DNA from 3 places in the Bradyrhizobium sp. CCBAU 11357 genome. Region 1 is predicted to be linked to each of the others. Evidence: predicted binding sites of a transcription regulator. Region 1 holds the regulator's gene; each other region holds the start of a gene.
The links. The regulator PhoB, encoded in region 1, activates phosphate uptake and scavenging genes when phosphate is short. The targets are predictions, from matches to a motif close to TGTCATNNANCTGTCAT.

Region 1 (6,005 bases):
TCGGTCTGGGCCTGAAGAATGAAGCGGCCCTCGAATTTCAACGCCGAGCCGAGCAGCGTGGTCAGCACGATGGCCTCGCCGAGCAGCTTGCCGACCGGCGCGGGATAATCGTGCTTGGTGAGGATGTCGTCGAGCGCAGGGCCAAGCCGCACCAGACGCCCGCGGACGTCGAGCGCGTCGACCTCGTAAGGCAGCACGGCGTCATCGACCGGAACCGATGATGGCGCGCGAACCGGGCCTTCAGGCCCGGTATTCATGTCAGGAGATTGGAAAACCATGGCGCATTATCTGGGGTCGATGGGCGGAAATGGAAGGGGAACGGCCGCATTCCGTCGTCCTCAGAACGACGGGCTGCGCAGCCCGGATGGAGCGCGCAGCGTAATCCGGGGAGATCGTTCCGCACGCTGAGAACCCCGGTTTTCGCTGCCGCTCCATCCGGGGGCTACAGAAAGGCTACTTCACCGCGTCGAAGCACCAGGCCAAGATGCCCTTCTGTGCATGCAGGCGGTTTTCGGCCTCGTCGAACACGACCGATTGCGGGCCGTCGATCACTTCATCCGTGACCTCCTCGCCGCGATGGGCCGGCAGGCAGTGCATGAACAATGCATCCGCCTTGGCCAGCGACATCAGCTTGGCATTGACCTGGTAGGGCTTGAGCACGTTGTGACGGTGCTCGCCCTCCTTGTCGCCCATCGACACCCAGGTGTCGGTGACGACGCAATCGGCGCCGCGCACCGCGGCCTCGGGATCGGTACCGACAACGATCGGCGCGCCCGTCGCCTTGATCCAGTCGCGCATGGCCTTTTTCGGTGCGAGCTCCGGCGGCGTTGCGACATTGAGCTGGAATTTGAAGCGCTCGGCGGCATGGGCCCAGGACGCCAGCACGTTGTTGTCGTCGCCGGTCCAGGCCACCGTCTTGCCCTCGATCGGGCCGCGATGCTCCTCATAGGTCATGAGGTCGGCCATCACCTGGCAGGGATGCGAACGCCGCGTCAGGCCGTTGATGACGGGCACCGTGGCGTTGGCCGCAAGCTCCAGCAGCGCATCGTGATTGAGGATGCGGATCATGATGGCGTCGACATAGCGCGACAGCACCCGCGCGGTGTCGGCGATGGTCTCGCCGCGGCCGAGCTGCATCTCGGCGCCGGTGAGCATGATCGCCTCGCCGCCGAGCTGACGCATGCCGACGTCGAACGAGACGCGGGTTCGCGTCGAGGGACGCTCGAAGATCATCGCCAGCGTCTTGCCTTCGAGCGGCCTGACCGGCTGCTGCGCCTTCTGCTTCGCCTTCATGGCGGAAGAGGCGGCGAGCATGCTCTTGAGCTCCGACAGCGGCAGCTCGTTGATGTCCAGGAAGTGCTTTGGAGCTTTGTTGGGCGTCGTGCTCATCAGCTTGCCGCCCGCTTGGTCTGACTGGAGGAGATCGCCGTGCAGGCGCGTTCGAGCCGGCCGACGCTGTCCTCGATCTCCGCTTCGGTGACGATCAAGGGCGGCAGGAAGCGCACGACATTGTCGCCGGCCCCGACGGTGAGCAGCTTTTCGGCGCGCAGCGCCGCGACGAGATCGCCCGAGGGCACCACGGCCTTGATGCCGATCAGGAGGCCCTCGCCCCGCACCTCGCTGACGACATCGGGGTGACGATCGATCACGGAGGCGAGCTTCTGCTTGAGCAGCAGCGACATCTTCTGCACGTGGTCGAAGAAGCCGGGCTTGAGCATCACGTCGAGCACGGCGTTGGCAGCCGAGATCGCGAGCGGATTGCCGCCGAAGGTGGAGCCGTGCGAGCCGGGCCCCATGCCGGCGGCCGCATCGGCGGTCGCCAGCACCGCGCCGATCGGGAAGCCGCCGCCGAGCGCCTTGGCGAGCGACATCACGTCCGGTGTGACGCCGGTGCGCTTGTAGGCAAAGAGCTCGCCGGTGCGGCCCATGCCGGTCTGCACCTCGTCGAAGGCGAGCAACAGTCCGCGCTCGTTGCAGAGCTCGCGCAGCGCCTTCAGGAAGGCCGGAGGTGCGGCACGAACGCCACCCTCTCCCTGGATCGGCTCGATGAGAATGCCGGCGGTGTGCGGGCCGATCGCCTTCTTCACGGCGTCGAGGTCGCCGTGCGGCACCTGATCGAAGCCGTCCATCGGCGGACCGAAGCCCTCGAGATATTTCGCGGACCCGGTGGCGGCGAGCGTCGCCAGCGTGCGGCCGTGGAAGGCGCCTTCGAAGGTGATGATGCGATAACGCTCCGGATGGCCCTTGGAAAAGTGATGGTGGCGGACGAGCTTGACCACACCTTCCAGCGCCTCGGCGCCGGAATTGCAGAAGAACACGAAGTCCGCGAAGCTCTCATTGCAGAGGCGGCTTGCGAGCTTCTCGCCATCGGGGCTCTGGAACAGGTTCGACATGTGCCAGAGCTTCGTCGCCTGCTCCTGCAACGCCTTGACCAGCGCGGGATGAACGTGGCCGAGCGCATTCACCGCCACGCCCGAGGTGAAATCGAGATAGCGATCGCCATTGGTCGCGATCAGCCAGCAGCCTTCGCCGCGCTCGAAACCGAGGTCGGCCCTGGCGAAAACGGGGAGCAAATGCGGCGCGGCGCTGTTAGTCATGACGTCACTTGAATGTTGCGGACGGTGTGAGGCACGCATTGCGCAACGCACCATTGACCGGCCCCGGAAAACGAAACGTGCCGCCTTTTAAGGGCGGCACGTGGCACTATCTTATGCTTGGCAAGACGGGTGTCAATGCCGCCCGGAAAGCCTCGCGAAACGCTGATTCCGTAGTCTTGCGGTGCCGATTTTGCGGGTTTTTCACCACGGAACATGTGGAAGCGAGTCGGCGGACTCTTGCGCGGGAGTCACGCCATATTGTAGCGTTTGGATTGTCAGATACGACATCTCGTGCAGTAGTTCTGATCCCAAAAGTCCTCATGTACCGGCGTAAACGTTCGGGCGTCTTGAGCGCGCCCGGCGAGCCTTAAGGGATTCTGGCGGCACGGGTTTTCAAGGCTTTAGGCATTCGCGGCGAAGCCCCCAGGATGGCAGGCGCGCAGCGAGGGAAAGGGTGCAATGACGGTTTTGACCTGGTCCGATGATCGCGTCGAGCAGCTGAAGAAGCTCTGGGAGGCCGGACTTTCGGCCAGCCAGATCGCGGCGGAGCTCGGCAATGTGACCCGCAATGCCGTGATCGGCAAGGTGCACCGGCTCGGCCTGTCCGGCCGCGCCAAGAGCCCTTCATCGGCAGCGCCGCGGCCGCGCAAGGCACGGCCTGCGCAGCACATGATGCGGGTGACGCGACCCGTTGCGCGCGGCAACACCGCGCTGGCGCAGGCCTTCGAGGTCGAGGTGGAAGCCGAGCCGGTGACCTACGACAACGTGGTGCCGATGAGCCAGCGGCTGTCGCTGCTGGAATTGAACGAGGCGACCTGCCACTGGCCGGTCGGCGATCCCTCGAGCCCGGATTTCTTCTTCTGCGGCGGCAAGGCGCTCTCGGGCCTGCCCTATTGCGCCCAGCATTCGCGCGTGGCCTATCAGCCCGCAGCGGACCGCCGTCGGGCACCGGCGAAGCCGAGCACGCGCTGAGCTTGCGATTTCATTGATTGCCAGGACGGCAGCCGTCACGCGATGACGGCTCCAATTATTCGGTGTCATCCCCGCCTAGTGCGCGATTGCGCACGGGGGGCGGGGACCATAACCACAGGGCGCGGTGATTGCGCGAGATGGTTATTGCGAGTCCCCGCCAAACCACGTCCTGTGGTTATGGATCCCGGGCTCGCGCTGCGCGCGCCCCGGGATGACGGTTGAGGGTGTAGCCGCAGCTCACCACACCGACAGCTCGCAAATCTTACGTCTGCTCGGCCTTCGCGAAGCGATCATCCAGCGCGTAGCCGGCGCCGCGGACGGTGCGGATCGGGTCCTGCTCGCGGCCGAGATTGAGCAGCTTGCGCAGGCGGCCGATATGGACGTCGACGGTGCGCTCATCGATATAGATGTCGCGGCCCCAGACGCTATCGAGCAGCTGCTCGCGCGAGAACACGCGGCCGGGATGCTCCAGGAAGAACTCCAGCAGACGATATTCGGTCGGGCCGAGATCGATCGGCCGACCCGAGCGCGCCACGCGGCGCTTGTCGCGATCGAGCTCGATGTCGCCATAGGCGAGCACGGTGGCGAGCCGCTCGGGGCTGGCGCGCCTGAGCAAGCCCTTCACGCGCGCAAGCAGCTCCGGCACCGAGAATGGCTTGACGATGTAATCGTCGGCGCCGGTTGCGAGGCCCCGTACCCGCTCGCTCTCCTCGCCGCGCGCGGTGAGCATGATGATCGGCAGCTGCTTGGTCTCGGGACGGGTCCGAAGCCGCCGGCACAGCTCGATGCCCGACAGGCCCGGCAGCATCCAGTCGAGCACGATCAGATCGGGAATGTGCTCCTTGAGGCGGGTGTCGGCGTCGTCGCCGCGCATCACCGTCTCGACGTCATAGCCGTCGCCTTCGAGGTTGTAGCGGAGAAGCTCGGTGAGAGCTTCCTCGTCCTCTACCACCATAATGCGTGCGCCCATGTTGTCGTCGCTCCTTAGGTATTCGGCACCGTCGTGGCGAAGGTCGTCATGTCGCCCTTCGGCCGCTTGTCGGTGATCGCCTGGCCCTCGATCATGTAGAACACGGTCTCGGCGATGTTGGTGGCGTGGTCGCCGATCCGCTCGATGTTCTTGGCACAGAACATCAGGTGGATGCAGAACGAGATGTTGCGCGGATCCTCCATCATATAGGTGAGGAGCTCGCGGAACAGCGAGGTGCAGATGGCGTCGACTTCCTCGTCGCCCTTCCACACCGCCATCGCCGCCGGCAGGTCGTGCGCGGCATAGGCGTCGAGCACGCTCTTGACCTGCTGCTGCACGAGGTCGGTCATGTGCTCCAGGCCGCGGAACAGCTTGAGCGGATGGAAATCCGTCTCCAGCGCCGCGACGCGCTTGCCCATGTTCTTGGCGAGATCTCCGATGCGCTCGAGATCGGTCGCAACGCGCATGGCGCCGACGATCTCGCGCAGGTCGACGGCCATCGGCTGGCGACGGGCGATGGTGAGCACGGCGCGCTCCTCGATGCGCTTCTGCAGCGCGTCGAGATCGGCGTCGGTGGTGACGACGCGCTGGCCGAGTGCCACGTCGCGGCGGATCAGCGCGTCGACGGAATCGACGATCATGCGCTCGGCGATGCCGCCCATCTCGGCGACCAAGCGGGTGAGCTCCTGAAGGTCGCTGTCGAAGGCCTTTACGGTGTGTTCAGAACCCATGTTCCGTCTCCTCAGCCGAACCGGCCGGTGATGTAATCCTGCGTGCGCCGATCGCTCGGCGACGTGAAGATCTTGCTGGTGTCGTCGAACTCGATCAGCTCGCCGAGATACATGAAGGCGGTCTTGTCGGAGACGCGCGCCGCCTGCTGCATGTTGTGGGTGACGATCGCGATCGTGTAGTTCTCGGACAATTCCTGGATCAGCTCCTCGACCTTGGCGGTCGAGATCGGGTCGAGCGCCGAGCAGGGCTCGTCGAACAGGATCACCTCGGGCCGCACCGCGACGGTGCGGGCGATGCAGAGGCGCTGCTGCTGGCCGCCGGAGAGCGACAGGCCGGAGGCATTGAGCTTGTCCTTGACCTCGTTCCACAGCGCGCCGCCGCGCAGCGCCTTCTCGACGCGGCCGTCCATCTCGGACTTCGAGATCTTCTCGTACAGACGAATGCCGAAGGCGATGTTCTCGTAGATCGTCATCGGGAACGGCGTCGGCTTCTGGAACACCATGCCGACCCGGGCGCGCAGCAGATTGAGGTCGAGCTTGGGGTCGAGGATGTTGGTGTGGTCGAGCAGCAGCTGACCGGTGGCGCGCTGGCCCGGATAGAGATCGTACATCCGGTTGAAGATGCGCAGCAGGGTCGACTTGCCACAGCCCGACGGGCCGATGAACGCCGTGACGCGATTGGTGCCGAGCGCCAGATTGATGTTCTTCAGCGCGTGGTGCTCACCGTAGTAGAAA
Region 2 (6,005 bases), on a different contig from region 1:
GGCAGGGGCTCGGCATCAATTTCGTCCTGGTGTTCTCGCCCAACGCCTTCAAGGGCGCGCCGCACACCCACATCGCGACGCTGACGGAAGCGGGCGGAAATGCGGCGGGCGACGGCATGATCATCAAGGAGGTCGCCGACGCCTATCCGATGGTGACGAGCGTGCGCGTGCGCGAGGTGATGCAGACGGTCGGCTCGGTCGTGACCAATTTGGCACTGGCGATCCGCGGCGCCAGCGCCGTGACCCTGATCTCGGCGATCCTGGTGCTGGGCGGGGCGCTCGCCGCCGGCCACCGCCACCGGGTCTATGATGCGGTGATCCTGAAGACCCTGGGCGCGACGCGGCTGCGGCTGCTCGGCGCCTATGCCCTCGAATACCTCCTGATCGGCCTTGCCACCGCGGTATTCGGGGTGATCGCTGGCAGCATCGCCGCGTGGATGATCGTCACGCGGCTGATGACGCTGAGCTTCGTCTGGCAGGCCGGCAGCGCCGCCGGCGTGGTCGCGGCCGCGCTGGTCGTCACCGTCGGGCTCGGGCTTGCCGGCACGCTGCTGGCATTGAACAAAAAGCCCGCGACGGTGTTGCGAAATTTGTGACAAATTGAAGCGGCGGATCGAGCCGGAATCGCCCGGTTTCCGCGATTCACCACGCTGCTCGTCAGCTCCACGTCAGGATTGCCGCCAAGGGCGACATTCGGCCGCGCGTGGAAGGTTGCAGCGAATGTGTTAGTTTCCCACATATCGAATGGGTTCGGGGCCCCGATTGTGAGCCAAAATTTAGTCGGCTGGCAGCGGTCTCCGAGATAGAATTTGACGAACCGGCGGCATGGCGACCCTCATGCCGGACCGGACCAACCAACGGGAATTCGACCATGTCGGACCTAGACCGTAACTACGCTTCTCCTTTCGGCAGGGCCGCCGGGCGTGTCGACGCCGCGACGGTCGATGCCGGCCTGCGCGCCTATATGCTGCGCATCTACAACTACATGAGCATTGGCCTGGCCATCACCGGCCTTGCCGCGCTCGGCGTCTACATGGCCGCCGTGACCGACGTCCCGACGGCGGACGCCGTCCGCGTCGGCAAGCTGTTCCTGACGCCGTTCGGCTACGCAATGTTCGTCAGCCCCCTGAAGTGGCTGTTCATGCTCGCGCCGCTCGCGATGGTGTTCGTGATCTCGGCGGGCATCAACCGTCTGGCCCCCTCGACCGCCCAGATCCTGTTCTGGGTGTTCTCGGCGCTGATGGGCATCTCGCTGTCGTCGATCTTCCTGGTGTTCACCCACACCTCGATCGTGCGGGTGTTCTTCATCACCGCGGCCACCTTCGGTGCGCTGAGCCTCTACGGCTACACCACCAAGCGTGACCTGACCGGGATGGGCTCGTTCCTGTTCATGGGCCTGATCGGCATCATCATCGCCAGCCTGGTGAACCTGTTCCTGGCCAGCTCGATGCTGCAGTTCATCGTCTCGGTGGTCGGCGTGCTGGTGTTCTCGGGCCTCACCGCGTGGGACACCCAGCGGCTGAAGAACGACTACATCTACGGCTATGCCTCGGCCGGCGGTGACATCGCAGAGCGTGCGGCCATCACCGGCGCACTGTCGCTGTACCTGAACTTCATCAACCTGTTCACGCTGCTGCTGCAGCTACTCGGCCAGCGCGAGTAGGCGACAGGACCGAGCGAACGACACGAACCCCGGCCGAGAGGCCGGGGTTTTTGTTTTTGGGCCGTGGCTTCTCCCTGTCATTGCGAGGAGCCCTTGCGACGAAGCAATCCAGAGTCCCTCCGCGGATGCATTTCTGGATTGCTTCGCAGCGCTCGCAATGACGGGGGTGGAGGCGGCGGAACCCCTTCCGGCCGCCGCGGGAAGACTCTAATCTTCCCGCCATGTCCGCACCCGATATCAGGCCCACCACCGAGGCCGACCTTCCCGCCATCACCGCCATCTACCAGCAGGCCGTCCGCGAGGGCACGGCGACGTTCGAGCTGGAGCCGCCCGACCTTACGGAGATGACGCGCCGCTATCGCGCGCTGATCGACGGCGGCTATCCCTATTTCGTCGCCATGCTGGACGGGCGCGTGGCCGGCTATGCCTATGCCGGCGCCTACCGGCCGCGGCCGGCCTACCGCTTCACGGTGGAGAACTCGATCTATCTGGATCCCTCCTTCCACCGCCGCGGCGTCGGCTCGCTGTTGCTGGAACGGCTGATCGCCGAATGCGAGACGCGCGGCTTCCGCCAGATGATCGCGGTGATCGGCGATTCCGCCAATGCCGGATCGATCGGCGTGCACACAAGGTGCGGCTTCAAGATGATCGGCACGCATCCCAGCGTCGGGCTGAAATTCGGCCGCTGGCTGGACACGGTGATGATGCAGCGCGACCTCGGCGAGGGCGCGCGCACGGTGCCGGGGAAGTAAGCTCGGTTTCGTAGGGTGGGCAAAGCGCAAGCGTGCCCACCGTTCGGGCGATTGAGATAGGACGTGGGCACGGCGCGGTGCGCCTTTGCCCACCCTACGGCACCGTTCGCGCCGCTACACCACCGCCAGCTTGCGATCGATCACCAGCAGCACGCGCTCGAGCTCGTGGCCGCGGCGCAGGATCAGGCCGGTCGCCGAGATCACGCTGTACATGCCCTGCTTGCGCGCGAGGCGCGGGTCCTTCTCGATGCGGTAGATCGGCACTTCCGAGGCGCGGCGATAGACCGAGAACACGGCGCGGTCCTTCAGGAAGTCGATGGCATAGTCGCGCCACTCGCCGTCGGCGACCATGCGACCGTAGAGATTGAGAATCCGGTGCAGCTCGAGCCGGTTGAAGGTCACCCGGTTCGGCGGCGCATGCGCCGCGGCGGGACGCGCCGCCGCGCGCTGCTCGCTCGGCTCGGCATCCTCCGACGTCAGACTCATGGGAAGCGCCTCCTCATCGCACGGCTATGACCCGCGTCCGCGAAGACCGTCCCCGGAACCGGGTTCATGACACTTGCATGATTGCGCCAACCGTTCCGCGCCGCAAGGGGCTCAACCGGTCGAATCGACCGTGCCTCTGGGCACACGCAAGGGTGGAACTCCGTCGCGGCAAACCGTCACGGGATCGTTAGCAGGAATCATAGTATCGCCGCTTTTCCGCCAACCGCCCGCCGCCCTGCATTGCGAAAAGACTGGTGTGCGTTGACCCGGTCCTTTCGGTTCCGGATTCCTCAGCCCCCAGCCCCCCGGGGTCGAACAGGATCGGGTCTGTACGCACGACAAGGAGGGCCAACGCAAGTTGGTCCTTTTTTGTTTGTGTCGGGATGTTTCCGGCCACTGTCATTCCGGGGCGCGCCTCTTGGCGCGAACCCGGAATCCATTGCTCAGCTTGCACAATGGATCGACGGATTCTCAGGTGCGCAATTGCGCAGCATAGCTCGCGCTTCGCGCGCGCCGGAATGGCGAGCATCAATTGCTGAGACGTTCTGCTTGCTTCAATGCAGCGACGTATACGCCGCACCCAACATCGGGCCCGGTCGCTCGCGGCTGCCGTCCTGGACGTAGACCACCGCGCCGTCGACGCCGTCGCGTGTGAGATTTTCGATCGGCACCGTCCAGCTCTCCGGACGGCCGGTCCAGTCGCCGACCTTGAGCAGGTTGCGCACCACGTTGTGATAGGTGACCTGCTGTCCGCGATTCTCGCCGCGGGTGATCGCGATCGGCACCGACTTGGCGATCGAGCAGATCCAGACTTCGCCGTGCGAGACCGTGGGCTCCTTGCTCGCGGCCACCGACACGTTGATCTGCTTGCCCGAGAGCGACATCGTCACCGGCACGCTCATCACGCCGTTGCCCTTGTCGGTCTTGCCGATCGCGTTCTCGATGCCGGCGCGATCGCTGCCGATGACATGCGTGGAGCCGTTGACCACGACCTGCGGCGTGTAGACCTCGCGGTCGCCGCGCATGCGCGAATAGGCACGCTGCCGTGCAGAGAAGCGCGAATCCGCCAGCGTGTCCTTCCAGCCGAGATAGTCCCAATAGTCGATCGGCATGCTCAGCGCGATGACCGAGGGATCCTTGGAGAGATCGCCGATGATCTGGTCGGCGGGCGGGCAGGAGGAGCAGCCCTGCGAGGTGAACAATTCGACGACGGCGCGGGGCTCAGCCTCGGCAGGACGAATGACGGCGATGATCGCACATATGCCGAGAGCTCCCGACCAGAGGGCACCGGACCAACGTGGAATCAGATGGGAAGCCGTCATTGTCGTCATGTCGAACGCCGCACACCGTTGCTCTCAGGGGGAAATCTTATCGCCGGATGGTCACCGTAGTCTTACGGGGCGCGGTACATTCATCCATCCGGGTCACGTCCAAGGGGAGATTTTCCGCCGGGCGGGCCCATCTGAAGCGTACCGCAAACGCGCGAAGGCGGCCTTTGATAGGCCGCCTTCGTTAAGGCTTCTACTCACTTCGCAGTGAGCCATCGTTCACAAATCCGCGCTTACGCCGCGAGTTTGCGCAGCACGTAGTGCAGGATGCCGCCGTTGCGGTAGTAGTCGAGCTCGTCCAGCGTATCGATGCGGCAGAGCAGCGAAACGCGCTGCAGCGAACCGTCGCCGGAGACGATCTCCGCGGTCAGCTTCTGGCGCGGCTTGAGGTCGCCGACGAGGCCGCGCAGCGTGACCTTCTCGTCGCCCTTGAGGCCCAGCGACTGCCAGGAGGTGCCTTCCTCGAAGGTCAACGGCAGCACGCCCATGCCGACCAGGTTGGAGCGGTGGATGCGCTCGAAGCTCTGGCAGATCACGGCGCGCACGCCGAGCAGGCGCGTGCCCTTGGCGGCCCAGTCGCGCGAGGAGCCGTTGCCGTATTCGGCGCCGGCGAACACCACCAGCGGCACCTTCTCTTCCTGGTACTTCATCGCGGCGTCGTAGATCGACATCTGCTCGCCGTCGGGCCAGTGCTTCGTCAGGCCGCCCTCGGGGATGTTTCCATCCGCGCCCTTCAACATGAAGTTCTTGATGCGGATGTTGGCGAAGGTGCCGCGCATCATCACTTCATGGTTGCCGCGGCGCGTGCCGTACTGATTGAAGTCGGCCGGACGCACCTGGTGCTCGCTGAGATATTTGCCGGCGGGCGAGGTGAGCTTGATCGAGCCGGCCGGCGAGATGTGGTCGGTGGTGATCTTGTCGCCGAACATGGCGAGGATACGCGCCTCGACGATGTCGGTGACCGGCTCCGGCTCCTTCTTCATGCCATCGAAGTAAGGCGGGTTCTGCACATAGGTCGACGACATGTTCCAGCGATAGGTCTCGCTCTCGACCGTCTTGATCTTGCGCCAGTTGGTGTCGCCCTTGAACACGTCGGCGTACTTCTTCTTGAAGATCGACGCGGTCACGAACTTCTTCATGAAGGCGTTGATCTCCTTGGTCGTCGGCCAGATATCCTTCAGGTAGACCGGCTTGCCGTCCTTGCCCTCGCCGAGCGGCTCGGTGGCGAGATTCTTGGTGACGCTGCCGGCGAGCGCATAGGCGACCACCAGCGGCGGCGAGGCCAGGTAGTTCGCCTGCACGTCCGGCGAGACGCGGCCTTCGAAGTTGCGATTGCCGGAGAGCACGGCGGCCGCGACGACGCCGTTGTCGTTGATCGACTTCGAGATCTCCTCGGGCAGCGGACCGGAATTGCCGATGCAAGTGGTGCAGCCGAAGCCGACCAGATTGAAGCCGACCTTGTCGAGATCGGGCTGCAGACCGGAATTGGCGAGATATTCCGCGACGACCTGGCTGCCCGGGGCGAGCGAGGTCTTCACCCACGGCTTGGCCTTGAGGCCCTTCGCGGCCGCATTGCGCGCGAGCAGGCCGGCGCCGATGAGGACGCTCGGGTTCGACGTGTTGGTGCAGGAGGTGATCGCGGCGATCACGACGTCGCCATGGCCGATATCGAAGTTCTTGCCTTCGACCGGGAAGCGCTTGGCCGGCTCCTCGGCCTTCTTGTACTCGCTGGCGAGCGCGAGCGAGAAGCCGTCCGCGACGGTGGGCAGCGCGATG
Region 3 (6,005 bases), on a different contig from region 1:
GGGCAACAACCAGCCGAACCCCCAGAACGGCACGCCGTCGCAGACCCCGAGCAAGATCGTCACCCTGCCCGCACCGACCCACACGACCAATGGCAAGGTCGGCATCGGCAAGATCGTGACCCTGCCTGCGACCAACAATCCGCAGAACGTCGGCAACAATGCCGGCACGACCAACGGCTCTTCTGGCAAGACCGTGAATCCGGGCACGAAGATCGACGTGAAGCCGGTCAACGTTCAGACGCAGAACCAGCCGATCCGCGTCAACAACGGCAACACCGGCATCGTGAAGCCCAACACTATCCCCGTGAACAAGGTGCAGGTGCAGACCAACGTGCAGACCAACCGTCCGCAGCTCAACACGGTGCCGAACCGCATGGTCAGCAGCAACAACAACTTCCGGCAGTCGATGAACCAGGCGCCGAGCATGAATAATGGCGGCAACCGTCGCGGCGGCTTCATGCACTGATTGCGCATGGCGCGCATGAGAAAGGGGCAGAGCGGCGATGCTCTGCCCCCTTCTTCATGTCTGTTCTTGGTCATTCCGGGATGCGCCGGAGGCGCAGGCCCGGAATCCATACTCCCGATCGTGGTTATGGATTCTCAGATGCGCATTGCGCATCATAGCTCTCGCTGCGCGAGCCCCGGAATGACGACTAGGCCACCAGCTCGGCGAACAGATCCGCGTCGACATTGCCGCCGGACAGCACGATCACCACGTTCTTCCCCGTCACGTCCAGGCGTCCGGCGAGCAGCGCGGCCAGACCCACCGCGCCGCCGGGCTCCACCACGAGCTTCAACTCGCGATAGGCGAAGGCGACGGCCGCGCCGACTTCGGCATCGGAAGCCGTGACGCCGCGCGCGAGCAGCTTGCTGTTGATCGCAAACGTCATCTCGCCGGGCATCAGGGCCATCAGCGCATCGCAGATGGTGCGGCCGGCCGGCGGATGCGGCTCGCGATGGCCTGCGCTGAGTGAAATGCCGTGATCGTCGAACGCCTCGGGCTCGGCCACCACGATCTCGGCTTGCGGATAGCGCGCCTTCACGGCCGTGGCGACGCCCGCGATCAGGCCGCCGCCGGAGGCCGGCGCTACCACGATGTCGGGGCTGAGACCGAGCGTTGCCATGTCCTCGGCGATCTCGCGGCCGGCGGTGCCCTGCCCTGCGATCACGAAGGGATCGTCATAGGGTTTGACCAGAGTCGCGCCGCGCTTCTCGGCGATGCCGCGCGAGATCGCCTCGCGGTCGTCCTTGTCGCGGTCGTACAGCACGACTTCGGCGCCGTAGGATTTGGTGCGCTCGCGCTTCGACAGCGGGGCATCCGCCGGCATCACGATGGTCGCCTGCATGTCGAGGATCTTTGCCGCCGCCGCCACGCCCTGCGCGTGGTTGCCGGAGGAGAACGCGACGACCCCGCCGGCGCGCTTGTCCTGTGGGATCGAGAACACCTTGTTGAAGGCGCCGCGGAACTTGAAGGAGCCGGTGCGCTGGAGCATCTCCGGCTTCAGAAACACCTTGGCACCGACGCGCTCGTTGAGCACGGGGAAGGACAACAGCGGGGTGCGGATGGCGTAAGGCGCGATCACGCGCGCCGCGGCGTCGATGTCGGCAGGGCCGACCGGAAGGAGCTGTTCGGTCATGGCGGAATGTTATCGCGGCCGATCAGGCCCGGGCAAGACACCTCCGCGCGATGATTTTCTCCATAGCGTTTTAGGCGAAGTGGCTACCGGTTCGCGTGAAGAAAACGCGTCAAAACAAAGAATCTAGAGCCATTTCGATCCATCGGATCGAGATCGCTCTAGGCCACGAACCGCGGCTGTTCCGTGCCGGCCCGGCCGGGCAACACCGCCCCGACCGCCAAAATGCTGTCGATGAAGACCCGCGCCGAGGCTTCCCAGGTGTAATTGGCGGCAAACGCGACGCAATCCTGCCGGGAGATGTCGAGCGCGGCGAAGCAGGCGCTGCGCAGATCGTGATCGAGCGCGCCGACCGGCGCATCGCCGATCACGTCGCGGGGTCCCTTCACGGGGAAAGCCGCGACCGGCAGACCACTCGCCAGCGCCTCCAGCAGGACAAGGCCGAAGGTGTCGGTCTTGCTCGGGAACACGAACACGTCGGCGGCCGCATAGATATCCGCCAGTTCCTCACCGTGCTTCTCGCCCAGGAAGATCGCATCGGGATAGGCCTCTTCCAGCGCGGCGCGCGCCGGGCCATCGCCGACGACCACCTTGGTGCCGGGCAGGTCGAGCTCCAGGAACGCCTCGAGGTTCTTCTCCACGGCCACCCGGCCGACCGACAGGAACACGGGGGCCGGCAGGCAGAGATCGATGACGCGGGGGTGGAACAGGCCAGTGTCGACGCCGCGCGGCCACAGCACGACATTGTCGAAGCCGCGCTCGGTCAGTTCGCGCGCGAGCGCCGGCGTCGCCGCCATCACGGCGCGGCTGGGGCTATGGAATCGCCGCAGCGCCCGCCAGATCAGCGAGCCAGGGACTGGCACGCGGGCGCGGACATATTCGGGGAAGCGGGTGTGGAAGCTGGTCGTGAACGGCAGCTTGCGCTGGCGGCAATAGCGGCGAACCATCAGGCCGATCGGCCCTTCGGTCGCGATGTGGATGCTGTCGGGCCGCGCCTCCTCGATCAGCCTTGCGAGCCGCGCCGGGCGCGGCATGGCGAGGCGCACGTCGCGATAGCTCGGCATCGCGAAGGTGCGGAACGATTGCGGCGTCAGGAACGAGAATTCGATGCCGAGCCCCTTGGCGGCGTCAGCGAGCTTGGTCAGCGTCCGAACCACACCGTTGACTTGCGGGTGCCAGGCATCGGTCGCGACCAGGATGCGCATCAGGCCGCCCTTGCCGCGACCTGTGGCACCTGCGCGGGCTTCTGCAACTGATCCGCCCAGGTGATGATCTCGAAATGGCCGTCGTCATGCTCGACCAGGGCGGTGCAGCTCTCCACCCAGTCGCCGCAATTCATGTAGCGGATGCCGGCCTCGTCGCGGATCACGGCGTAGTGGATATGGCCGCAGATCACGCCGTCGGCCTCGTGACGCCGTGCCTCGGCGGCGAGCGCCTGCTCGAACGCGCCGATATAGTTGACGGCGTTCTTGACCTTCTGCTTGGCCCATTGCGACAGCGACCAATAGGGCACGCCGAACAGGCGGCGGAAGAAGTTGACGAAGCGATTCATCTGGATCGCGAAGTCGTAGGCCTTGTCGCCGAGATGGGCGAGCCAGCGCGCGTTCTGCACCACGAGGTCGAAGATGTCGCCGTGAATGACGAGATAGCGCTTGCCGTCGACGCCGGTGTGAACCGTGTTCTCGACCACGTCGATGCCGCCGAAATGCGTGCCGTAATAGTTGCGCAGGAACTCGTCGTGATTGCCGGGAATGTAGATGACCTTGGCGCCCTTGCGCGCCTTGCGCAAAAGCTTCTGGACGAGGTCATTATGCGATTGCGGCCAGTGCCAGCTCGATTTCAGCGCCCAGCCGTCGACGATGTCGCCGACGAGATAGATCGTGTCGGCATCATGGTAGCGCAGGAAGTCGAGCAGAAGATCGGCTTGAGAACCGCGGGCTCCGAGATGGACGTCGGAGATGAACAACGTGCGAAAGCGCCGCTCCGGGCTCTCGTCACTCACATCGTAACTTCCCATGCGCCAGCCTGTAACAATGTCCCGTGACAGGGGGATGACCGATTGAACCCTCGAGGCACCTTGAAATACGAATCACGCCTTGCCTCGCCCTCCCCGCGAATATCAGTCGCATGCGACAATCAGGCGACATCGCGCCGCAGGGGGCCCAAAGACGGATTGCCATTGGCAACCCAGGAGGTAGGTGCGCTCCTCCCCCGCGTGCGGGGGAGGGTTGGGGAGAGGGTGCTTCCGTAATGGGACGATCCCCAAGAGGAGAAAGCCCTCACCCGCGCCTTCGGCGCGACCTCTCCCGCGAGCGGGAGAGGTGAACGAGCCCGCCTCAGTAGAACTTGTGGAAATGATGGACCGGGCCGTGGCCGTGGCCGACGCTGAAGCGGTCGGCGGCGGCGATCGCGGCGCTGATCCAGGCCTTGGCGTTGCGCACGGCGGCCTCGAGGTCCTCGCCCTTGGCCAGCCCCGCCGCGATGGCGGAGGACAGCGAGCAGCCGGTGCCATGGGTGTTGCGAGTGGCCACGCGCGGCGCGGCGAGCGCGATCGTGGTCTCGGCAGTGACGAGATAATCGGTGCTCTCGGCGCCCTCCCCGTGCCCGCCCTTGATCAGGACGGCGCGGCAGCCCAGCGCCAGCAGGCGGCGTCCCTGGCTCTCGATCTCGGCCTCGCTCGCCGCCACCGGCTCATCGAGCAGGGCCGCAGCCTCCGGCAGGTTCGGCGTGATCAGGGCAGCCAGCCGCATCAGCCTGGTGCGCAGGGCGTCGACGGCTTCGGCGGCGAGCAGGCAATCACCGGAGGTCGCCACCATGACGGGATCGAGCACGACGTGCCGGGGTGCCCAGCGCGACAGCGCGGCCGCGATGGCGTCGATGCTGGCGGCCTGGGCCACCATGCCGATCTTCACCGCACCGATGTCGAGGTCGGAGAACACCGCGTCGATCTGCTCGGTGACGAACCCGGCCGGCACCGCGTGAATGCCGGTCACGCCGCGCGTGTTCTGCGCCGTCAGCGCCGTGATCACGGAGGCGCCGTAGACGCCGAGCGCGGCAAAGGTCTTCAGGTCCGCCTGGATGCCGGCGCCGCCGCTCGAATCGGAACCGGCGATGGTGAGTGCGACCGGGGTCGTCATCGCGGGGGACATGTGCTTGAGGACGCCGCCATGGCCTGTCCTAGCGCGACCGTGGAACGCCAGCAAGCGCGCCGAGCCGCCGTCAAGCGTGATTCGCGAATCAATTGCGCAGCTAACGAATCAGTCGGACACGGCGCGGTCAAAGGCCCGCAATGATGCGGGCTTGAAAATGCAACGGCGCCGGACCCTTGGTATAGTCGCGTACCTTAGCGTGCTTCGCCGGTTACGCGAGACGTCAGGTGGTGGACCGTCCAGCGACCCGATGTTGCAGGCCGCCCGGCCCGCAAGCCATCTGAAAAGACTCTTGGGGTGGAACGATGTGGGCCTTCTTCGAACGTCTCCTCGACTCGTCCATGCTGTCGCCGCACGGCATCTGCCTGTTGTGGGAGCCTGAGCTGATCTGGCTTCACGTCGTTTCCGACGCCTGCATTGCCGCCGCCTATTTCTCGATCCCGTTCGCCCTCGCCATCCTCGTCACCAAGCGACGCGACCTCAAGTTCGGCTGGGTCTTCTGGGCGTTCGCGATCTTCATCATGGCCTGCGGCCTGACTCACCTGCTGTCGATCTACACGCTCTGGGTTCCGATCTACGGCATCGAGGGCATGGTCAAGGCCGCCACCGCGGTCGCGTCGGTCTTCACCGCCGCCGCACTCTGGCCGTTGCTGCCGAAGATCCTGACGATCCCCTCGCCGTTCGAGCTGCGACAGGTCCAGGCCGCGCTCGAGGAGGAGGAAATCAAGAGCCGCGACGCCGCGCTGCTGCTGCAGCAGGTCCGCGACGCCCAGCGCGCGATGCGCGAGAGCGTGGCGCGCCTCACCGCGATCGTCGAGACCGCCGTCGACGGCGTCATCCTGTTCGATGCGCAGGACCGCATCCTGCTGTTCAATCCGGCCTGCGAGCGCTTGTTCGGCTACCGTGCCGACGAGGTGATGAACCGCAACGTCGGCATGCTGATGCCCGAGGCGGATGCGGCGCGGCATTTCGCGATAGGCGGCGAGGCCATCGGCCTGCGCAAGGACGGCACGACGTTTGCGATGGATCTCTCGGTCGGCCAGGCGCGGCAGGACGGGGAATTGATCTTCGTCGGCATCGTCCACGACCTCACCGCGCGCAAGCTGACCGAGCAGCAGCTCCGGCAGGCGCAGAAGATGGAAACGGTCGGCCAGCTCTCCGGCGGCATCGCGCACGACTTCAACAATCTGCTGACCGTCATCATCGGCAATGCCGAGCACCT

Region 2: XI05_RS35630 (DUF2794 domain-containing protein) is a predicted target of PhoB. The motif match lies at 2,968-2,984, and genes of this name have one in related genera.
Region 3: XI05_RS20860 (UDP-2,3-diacylglucosamine diphosphatase) is a predicted target of PhoB. The motif match lies at 3,675-3,691, and genes of this name have one in related genera.

The regions. Positions count from the first base shown of each region.
Region 1 is NZ_LBJW01000095.1:86,096-92,100, reverse strand. Features, by position in the region: gene XI05_RS14590 (Hsp33 family molecular chaperone) at 1-278, opposite strand, end outside; gene argF (ornithine carbamoyltransferase) at 454-1,389, opposite strand; gene XI05_RS14580 (aspartate aminotransferase family protein) at 1,389-2,597, opposite strand; gene XI05_RS14575 (GcrA family cell cycle regulator) at 3,057-3,569, shown strand; gene phoB (phosphate regulon transcriptional regulator PhoB) at 3,832-4,539, opposite strand; gene phoU (phosphate signaling complex protein PhoU) at 4,554-5,270, opposite strand; gene pstB (phosphate ABC transporter ATP-binding protein PstB) at 5,282-6,005, opposite strand, start outside.
Region 2 is NZ_LBJW01000112.1:344,515-350,519, reverse strand. Features, by position in the region: gene XI05_RS35645 (ABC transporter permease) at 1-596, shown strand, start outside; gene XI05_RS35640 (Bax inhibitor-1/YccA family protein) at 872-1,663, shown strand; gene XI05_RS35635 (GNAT family N-acetyltransferase) at 1,885-2,415, shown strand; gene XI05_RS35630 (DUF2794 domain-containing protein) at 2,530-2,901, opposite strand; gene XI05_RS35625 (DUF1223 domain-containing protein) at 3,456-4,232, opposite strand; gene acnA (aconitate hydratase AcnA) at 4,463-6,005, opposite strand, start outside.
Region 3 is NZ_LBJW01000103.1:10,502-16,506, forward strand. Features, by position in the region: gene XI05_RS20845 (caspase family protein) at 1-466, shown strand, start outside; gene XI05_RS20850 (threonine/serine dehydratase) at 654-1,637, opposite strand; gene XI05_RS20855 (glycosyltransferase family 4 protein) at 1,796-2,839, opposite strand; gene XI05_RS20860 (UDP-2,3-diacylglucosamine diphosphatase) at 2,839-3,651, opposite strand; gene thiD (bifunctional hydroxymethylpyrimidine kinase/phosphomethylpyrimidine kinase) at 3,971-4,771, opposite strand; gene XI05_RS20870 (PAS domain S-box protein) at 5,089-6,005, shown strand, end outside.